Regions from separate parts of the Kitasatospora sp. NPDC059146 genome, predicted to be linked through region 1. Evidence: riboswitches for the same ligand, from Rfam matches in the RefSeq annotation. Region 1 holds a riboswitch; the other holds the start of a gene.
The links. Region 1 has a riboswitch for magnesium ahead of ACFXPX_RS02025 (NRAMP family divalent metal transporter). Riboswitches for the same ligand answer to the same signal wherever they lie in the genome.

Region 1 (4,206 bases):
CCGCGCCAGACCGGGTCGCCCAGGTCGGCCTCGGCGGTGAGGGTGCGGACCAGGCCCTCGGGCGAGCTCGCACCGGTCTCCGGTCCGGTCCGGACGGGGGTGAGCGCGCTGCCGGGCGGCAGCAGCGAGCCGACCAGGGCGGTCGGGTCGGTGCTCGCGCCCTTGAGCTGCTCGGGTGTGGGCTGTTGGCCGGGCCGCGGCTGGACGGCGAACGCGCCGTCCTCGGCGACCGGGGCCTGTTCGACGGCCTGGCCCGGGCTGAGCGCGGTGACCAGCGCGTCCGCGCCGCCCACCACCCGCTCGACCCGTTCGGCGGGGGACAGCTGGCCGCTGCGGTGGACCACGTCGGCGCCGGTGACGCCGAGCACGGGCAGGGCGATCATGGCCACGATCAGGGCGCTGCGCCCCTTGGCCCGCAGGGCGTCGCGCCGGGCCATCCGCAGCGCGACCTTCCACGCTCCGAACCTCATCGGGCCACCTCGCCGAAGGAGTTGGCGGTGGAGTCGTCGAGGGGCTGGGAGCGGTGGACGGCGGCCCGGCCGCTGCCGGAGCGGCGTCCGACGCTCTCGGAGGCGACCGAGCCGTCCCGCAGGTGGACCACCCGGTCGGCCCAACTGGCGTGTGAGGCCTCGTGGGTGACCATCATGGCGGCCGCCCCGGCGTCGCAGCGGGCGCGCAGTACGGCGAGCACGGCGTCGCCGGTGGCGGAGTCGAGCGCCCCGGTGGGTTCGTCGGCGAGGACGAGCCGGCGCTCGCCGATCAGGGCGCGGGCGATGGCGACGCGCTGCTGCTGTCCGCCGGACATGTCGTCGGGGAAGCGGTCGGCGAGCTCGCCGATGCCCATTTCCTCCAGGGCGGCGAGGGCCTCCCGGCGGGCGGTGCGTCCGGAGACGCCGTCGAGCTCGCGCGGCAGGGCGATGTTCTCGGCGGCGGTGAGGGCCGGGATCAGGTTGTAGTCCTGGAAGACGTAGCCGACGGAGCGCCGCCGCAGGTCGGCGAGCTTGCCCCGGCCGAGGCCGCCGAGGGTGACGCCCTCGACCAGCACCTCGCCGCCGCTGGGCAGGTCCAGCCCGCCGGCCAGGGTGAGCAGGGTCGACTTGCCCGAGCCGGAGGGCCCCATCACGGCGACGAACTCGCCGGCGTGGACGGTCAGGTCGACCTCGCGCAGGGCGTGCACCTCGGCGGCGCCGCGGCCGTGCACCCGGGAGACCCCGGCCAGCTGCAGGACGGGCGCGGGTCGGCTCGGATCGATGTGGGACATGGTTCCCCCTCGTGAGCTGTTCAGCTGCATATGTCGGTGAACTATATATGCCGGTGGAGGATGAGCAAGTCGCGGCGGATTTGGTCAAGGTTCTACAAAGCTGTCGAAGATCGGCCGAAAAGGTGACTCGGGGTCGCCGCGCCGGGTCTATGCTTTGGGAGGTTTGAAAAGGCACCTCGTTCGGTGAGGCGTCTTCACGGACACAGGCCACTGACCCGACGACGTCGAGAGACGCCCAGGTTCAGGACAGGTCTTCCCGAGTTAAGGGTTGACCCCAAGTGGCTTCCGGCCGATCCGGCTGGACACGCCGTGGAGTGCCAAAGCTCTGACGAGTTGGGGTGTACCGGTCCTCGAAGACCGGTGTGCTCCTTGCCGTGTCGTGATGCGGCGCACAGACGGTGCGCCCCCGACCGGGAGGAGGCGAGAGACATGGACTGCGATAGTCCGGGCCACAGTAGCCCCTGCCCCCGCATGCTCTCGAACACCTCCGGCACGCGGTAACAACCTTCCCTGCGCGTTCACCCGAAGCTTCGTCCTGCGCTCAACCATGCCCGGACGCAAGCCGCTTGACGCGTCGTCAGCATCATCGTGCCCGCACGGCCGCCGCCGCTCAGCGTCGCCGTACGGCGTGGATGCCGTGCGCCCGCAGGGAGGTCCGCCGCTGCGTGCCCCCTGACGCCCCCTCAAGGTAGGGGGAGGGAGGCCCCGCCATGACCAACGTGATGCTGGACCCGAAGATCCCCACGGTCCCCACCGCTCCCGCCGCCACCGCTGCGACCGCCGCCGCCAGGTCCGCCGTCCTGGACGACGCCCATGTCGGCGACATCAAGGGTGCGCTCGGCACCATCCGGCTCGACGACACCACCCCCCGCCACGGACTCTCCGCCCGGCTCAAGACCCTGCTGGCGATCGTCGGCCCCGGCCTGATCGTGATGGTCGGCGACAACGACGCGGGCGCCTTCTCCACCTACGGCCAGGCCGGCCAGAACTACGGCACCCAGCTGCTGTGGACGCTGCTCCTGCTCGTCCCGGTGCTGTACGTCAACCAGGAGATGGTGCTGCGCCTGGGCGCGGTCACCGGTGTCGGCCACGCCCGACTGATCCTGGAGCGCTTCGGCAAGTTCTGGGGCGCGTTCAGCGTCATTGACCTCTTCCTGCTCAACGCCCTCACCCTGGTCACCGAGTTCATCGGCGTCACCATGGCGGCCGGGTACCTGGGCCTGCCCAAGGTCCTCTCCGTGGTGCTGGCGGCGGCGATCATCATCGCCTCGGCCTTCACCGGCTCCTTCCAGCGCTTCGAGCGGGTCGCCATCACGCTCTGCGTCGGCTCGCTGCTGCTGGTGCCGATCTACTTCATGGTCCACCCGAAGACCTCGCAGATGGCCCACGACTTCGTGGTGCCGCAGATGCCCGGCGGCGCCGGCCAGCTCGCGGCCGTCATGATGGTCATCATCTCGATCGTCGGCACCACCGTCGCCCCCTGGCAGCTGTTCTTCCAGCAGTCGTACGTCATCGACAAGCGGATCACCCCGCGTTTCATGAAGTACGAGAAGGTCGACCTGTGGATCGGCATCGCGATCGTGATCATCGGCGCGGCCGCGCTGATCGGCCTCACGGCGGCGGCGTTCGCGGGCACCGACGGCTTCGGCCAGTTCTCCGACACGGCCGCCGTCGCCAAGGGCATCGAGGACAAGGCCGGCCACCTCGCGGGCGTGCTGTTCGCCATCGCCCTGCTGGACGCCTCGATCATCGGCGCCTTCGCCGTCTCGCTCTCCACCGCCTACGCCATCGGCGACGTCTTCGGCATCAAGCACTCGCTGCACCGCGGGGTCAAGGGCGCCAAGGGCTTCTACGCCGTGTACGCCGGACTGGTGGCCGTCGCCGCGACGATCACCCTGCTGTCCAACGGCTACACCCAGGGCCTGATCACCCAGTTCGTCCAGGTGCTGGCCGGGGTGCTGCTGCCCTCCGCCACCGTCTTCCTGCTGCTGCTCTGCAACGACAGGGCCGTGCTCGGCCCCTGGGCCAACGGGCCCCGGACCAACGCCTTCACCTCCACGGTGGTCGGCGTGCTGGTGATGCTCTCGCTGATCCTGACCGCCTCGGTGGTCTGGCCGGACATCAGCTCGGACGCGATCCTGTGGATCATGGGCGGCTGCGGCGTGATCGGGGTCCTGGTCGCGGGCTACTTCTTCACGGCCGGCCGCACCGGCACCAAGGAGGACCCGATCGACCGCACCGGCCGGGAGGACTGGCGGATGCCCCCGCTGGAGACCCTGGGCCGGCCGGTGATGTCCACCGCCCGCAAGGTCGGCATGGGCGCCCTGCGCGCCTACCTGCTGATCGCGATGGTCATGGTCATCATCAAGGTCGTCCAGACCGCGCTCAACCACTGAGCCGCCGAGCGGAGCCCGTACGGACGGGTGGCGGGCAGCGGCTCGCCACCCGTCCGTTCCTTTGCCCGCGATCCCCCGGCCCGCGTTGCCCGTGTTCCCCGTGTGCTCCGTACGGCCCGTACTACCCGTGTTGCCCCGTTTCCCCGTGAATCCTCTGGAGGAGGTGCCGTCGTGCACACCCTGACCACCGTCGAGTTCCTGGTCCGGCTCGCCACCGGCGTCGCCTGCGGCGCGCTGATCGGCATCGAGCGCCAGTGGCGGGCCCGGATGGCCGGCCTGCGGACCAACGCCCTGGTCGCCGCCGGTGCCACCCTGTTCGTCCTGTACAGCGAGGCGGTCGGCGACACCGGCAGCCCCACCCGGGTCGCCTCCTACGTGGTCTCCGGTATCGGCTTCCTCGGCGGTGGCGTGATCCTGCGCGACGGGGCCGGCGTCCGCGGCCTCAACACCGCCGCCACGCTGTGGTGTTCGGCCGCGGTCGGGGTGCTGGCGGCCTCCGGCAAGCTGGAGCTGGCCGCGCTCGGCACCTTCGCGGTGCTCGCCGTCCAC
Region 2 (4,206 bases), on a different contig from region 1:
AGGCTGGGGGAGGGCGAGCCAGTCCGGGCGGTGGCCCTGGCGGGCCAGCAGGTAGGCCAGGTGGACACGGGGCTCGTACGCGGAGGCCGGGGTGTTGCGGGTGCCCGAGCGGGGGCAGCTGCCGGGGTCGTCGAGGCGGTAGGCGCGCTCGACGCCGTCGTGCAGGGCGAGTCGGACGCTGGGGCAGTGGTGGAAGAGGTGGTGGAAGGGGGTGGTGGTGCGCATGGCCGTACTGCCTTCCTTACCCCGGGTGCGGGGTGGTCGAGGGTTCCGGGGCGGGGCCGGGGGCGGCGGGCCGTGGTGTGCGGCGCCGCCCCCGGCGTCCGGGTCAGTGGTTCAGTGCGGTCTGCACGATCTTGACGATCACCATCACCATCGCGACCAGCAGGTAGACGCGCAGGGCGCCCATGCCGAGCTTGCGGGTGGTGGACATCACCGGCTTCTCCAGGGTCTCCAGCGGGGGCATCCGCCAGTTCTCCCGGCCGGTGCGGTCGATCGGGTCCTCCTTGGTGCCGCGGCGGCCGGAGAGGAAGGAGTACCCGGCGACCAGGACGCCCGCCACCCCGCAGCCGGCCATGATCCGCAGGATCGCGTCCGAGCTGATGTCCGGCCAGACGACGGCCGCGGTGAGGATCAGCGACAGCGTGACCAGCACGCCGACCACGGCGGCGGTGAAGGCGTTGGTCTTGGGACCGTTCACCCAGGGGCCGAGCACCGCCTTGTCGTTGCAGAGCAGCAGCAGGAAGACGGTGGCGGAGGGCAGCAGCACCCCGGCCAGCACCTGGACGAACTGGGTCATCAGGCCCTGCATGTAGCCGGTGGACAGCAGGGTGATGGCGGCCGCGGCGATCACCAGGCCCGCGTAGATGCCGTAGAAGCCCTTGGCGCCCTTGACCCCGCGGTGCAGCGAGTGCTTGATGCCGAAGACGTCGCCGATGGCGTAGGCGGTGGAGAGCGAGACGGCGAAGGCGCCGATGATCGAGGCGTCCAGCAGGGCGATGGCGAACAGCACGCCCGCCAGGTGGCCGGCCTTGTCCTCGATGCCCTTGGCGACGGCCCCGGCGTCGGAGAACTGGCCGAAGCCGTCGGTGCCCGCGAAGGCGGCGGCGGTGAAGCCCATCATGGCGGCGGCGCCGATGATCACGATCGCGATGCCGATCCAGAGGTCGGCCTTCTCGTACTTCATGAAGCGCGGGGTGATCCGCTTGTCGATGACGTACGACTGCTGGAAGAACAGCTGCCAGGGGGCGACGGTGGTGCCGACGATCGAGATGATCACCAGCATGACCGCGGCCAACTCGCCCGCGCCGCCCGGCATCTGCGGCACCACGAAGTCGTGGGCCATCTGCGAGGTCTTCGGGTGGACCATGAAGTAGATCGGCACCAGCAGCAGCGAGCCTATGCACAGGGTCACCGCGACCCGCTCGAAGCGCTGGAAGGAGCCGGTGAAGGCCGAGGCGATGATGATCGCCGCCGCCAGCACCACCGAGGCGACCTTGGGCAGGCCCAGGTAGCCGGCCGCGAGCGTCACGCCGATGAACTCGGTGACCAGGGTGAGGGCGTTGAGCAGGAAGAGGTCGATGACGCTGAACGCGCCCCAGAACTTGCCGAAGCGCTCCAGGATCAGCCGGGCGTGGCCGACACCGGTGACCGCGCCCAGGCGCAGCACCATCTCCTGGTTGACGTACAGCACGGGCACCAGCATCAGCAGCGTCCACAGCAGCTGGGTGCCGTAGTTCTGGCCGGCCTGGCCGTAGGTGGAGAAGGCGCCGGCGTCGTTGTCGCCGACCATCACGATCAGGCCGGGGCCGACGATCGCCAGCAGGGTCTTGAGTCTTGCCGACAGGCCTTGGCGCGGTGCGTCGTCATCGAGCTTGATGGTGCCGAGCGCACCCTTGATGTCGCCGACGTGGGCGTCGTCCAGTACGGCCGAACGCTGCTTCTGCGGCTTGGAGTTGAGTGTGGCGTTGGTGGTCATGACGTTCCTCCCGTGGACCCCGGGACAGGCGGGGTGATGGGGGCGCGCAGCAGTAATTCCCCCTGCGTGCGGGCACGGCGCACCGGCCCGCGGCGGGGCGGTGCCCGGGCGGGCACGGCGGAGCCGCGTGCGTGCTGGCGAACGGTGCGACGACGTCGCCGCCATGACGTGACGGTGCGTCAGTTGTACGCGCAGGGAAGGTTGTTACCGCGTGCCGGAGGTGTACGAGGGCAGGCGGGGGCAGGGGCTACTGTGGCCCGGACTACTGCAATCCATGTCTCTCGCCTCCTCCCGGTCGACGCACCCCGTGGTGCGTGTCATCGACACGGCAAGGAGTTCACCGGCGCGCGCGACTGCCACCGGTTCACCCCAACTCGTCAGAGCTTTGGCACTCCACGGCGTGTCCAACCCGTTCGGGCCGGAAGCCACTTCGGATCAACCCTTAGGTCGGGAAGATCTGTCCTAACCCTGGGCGTCTCTCGACGTCGTCGGATCAGTGGCCTGTGTCCGTGAAGAAGCCTCACCGAACGAGGTGCCTTCTTCAAACCTCCAGAAGCATAGACCGACGGAAGCGCGATACTTGCGCACTTGGTAGAACCTTTACCTTTCGCGAGGCGTGACGTCCGTCCGGGTGACGCGGGTTTGAGCGCCACGTGACGACGGAACGACTTCCCGCCGGATCCGTACCCGCACACGCACACGCAGCTGAGGGGTGGCATGGCGACCGCAGGCTCCCAGACCGCAGGACCTCCGGGGGCTCCCCGGCGGGCGAGGGCGCTGGCACTCGCCCGGCGCCCGAAGCTCTGGCTCTTCCCCGGCGTCCTGTGCGCCCTGGTGGCCGCGCTGCTCTCGCTGCTCTACCTGGGCGGCATCGTCAACCCGACCGGGCACCTGCACCGGCTGCCGATCGCCCTGGTGAACGCCGACCAGGCCCCGCCCCCGCCCGGCCAGCCGGTCAACCTCGGCACCCAGCTGACCCGCGCCGTGGTGGCCGGGATCCCGGGCGACACCGTCCGCTGGCGCCAGACCGACGACGCGGGCGCCCGCGACCTGCTCGCCGCCGGCAAGGTCTACGGCGTGCTGCTCGTCCCCGCCGACTTCACCGCCACCGTCACCGCGCTCGCCGCCGGCGGGGCCACCCATCGGCCCACCCTCACCGTCCTCACCAACCCCGGCCTGGGCAGCCTCGGCTCCTCGATCGCCGCCCAGATCGCCCAGAACGCCGCCCACCAGGCCTCGGTCGCGGCCGGACAGCGGCTGCTGGCCGCCGTACCGGCCCAGGGCGGCCCGGGCGCCCAGGGGCCGGACACCGGCGCCACCGCCCGGCTGCTGCTCGCCGACCCGTTCGCCGTCGCCACCCAGGTCGGCCACCCGATCGGCAGCCACAGCGGCCTCGGCCTGAGCGCCTTCTACTTCACCCTGCTCGCCGTGCTGACCGGCTTCATCGGCGGCAACATCATCCACAACGGCGTCGACACCGCGCTCGGCTACAGCGACAGCGAGATCGGCCCCTGGCACACCCGCCGCCCGACCGTCCCGATCAGCCGCACCCAGACCCTGCTGCTCAAGATGCTGATGACCGCCGGGATCATGCTGGTCACCACCTCCCTGGTGCTGCTCTGCACGGCCGGGATCCTCGGCATGGACGCCCCGCACCAGGCCCTGCTGTGGGTGTTCGCCTACTGCGCCAGCCTCGCCGTCGGCCTCGGCGTGCAGGCGATCAACGCCGCGTTCGGCGGGATCGGGCAGCTGGTGTCCATGTTCGTGTTCATCGCGCTCGCCCTGCCGTCCTCCGGGGCGACCGTCCCGCTCCAGGCGGTGCCCGGCTTCTACCGCTTCCTGGCGGTCTTCGAGCCGATGCGGCAGCTGAGCGACGGCATCCGGGCGATCCTCTTCTTCGACGCCCGCTCGGACGCCGGGCTGGCCCGCGGCTGGGTCATGATCGCCATCGGGGTGGCGCTGGCCCTGGCCTTCGGCTTCGGGATGACCCGCTACTACGACCGCAAGGGCCTGCACCGCTGGACGCCCCAGCCCTCGGAGTAGGCCGGTCTAGCTCTTCGTCACGGTCACCTTGAGGTGCTTCATGATCGGCTGGTCGCTCTGGGTGCTGTGGTCGCCGATCGCGCACAGCACGTTCAGCTCCGGCATGTACCCGGCCGCGCAGCCGCGCGGGATGTCGTACGGGACGGCCAGGTAGCCGTGCACCGAGCGGGTGGAGCCGTCCCGGG

Region 2: another riboswitch for magnesium. It lies ahead of ACFXPX_RS21230 (NRAMP family divalent metal transporter); the one in region 1 lies ahead of ACFXPX_RS02025 (NRAMP family divalent metal transporter).

Annotation. Positions count from the first base shown of each region.
Region 1 is NZ_JBHZCY010000003.1:77,557-81,762, forward strand. It holds gene ACFXPX_RS02015 (FtsX-like permease family protein) at 1-470, opposite strand, end outside; gene ACFXPX_RS02020 (ABC transporter ATP-binding protein) at 467-1,261, opposite strand; M-box (ykoK) riboswitch at 1,430-1,606, shown strand; gene ACFXPX_RS02025 (NRAMP family divalent metal transporter) at 1,972-3,657, shown strand; gene ACFXPX_RS02030 (MgtC/SapB family protein) at 3,829-4,206, shown strand, end outside.
Region 2 is NZ_JBHZCY010000048.1:10,294-14,499, forward strand. It holds gene ACFXPX_RS21225 (hypothetical protein) at 1-225, opposite strand, end outside; gene ACFXPX_RS21230 (NRAMP family divalent metal transporter) at 329-1,978, opposite strand; M-box (ykoK) riboswitch at 2,340-2,517, opposite strand; gene ACFXPX_RS21235 (YhgE/Pip domain-containing protein) at 2,696-4,021, shown strand; gene ACFXPX_RS21240 (FdhF/YdeP family oxidoreductase) at 4,028-4,206, opposite strand, start outside.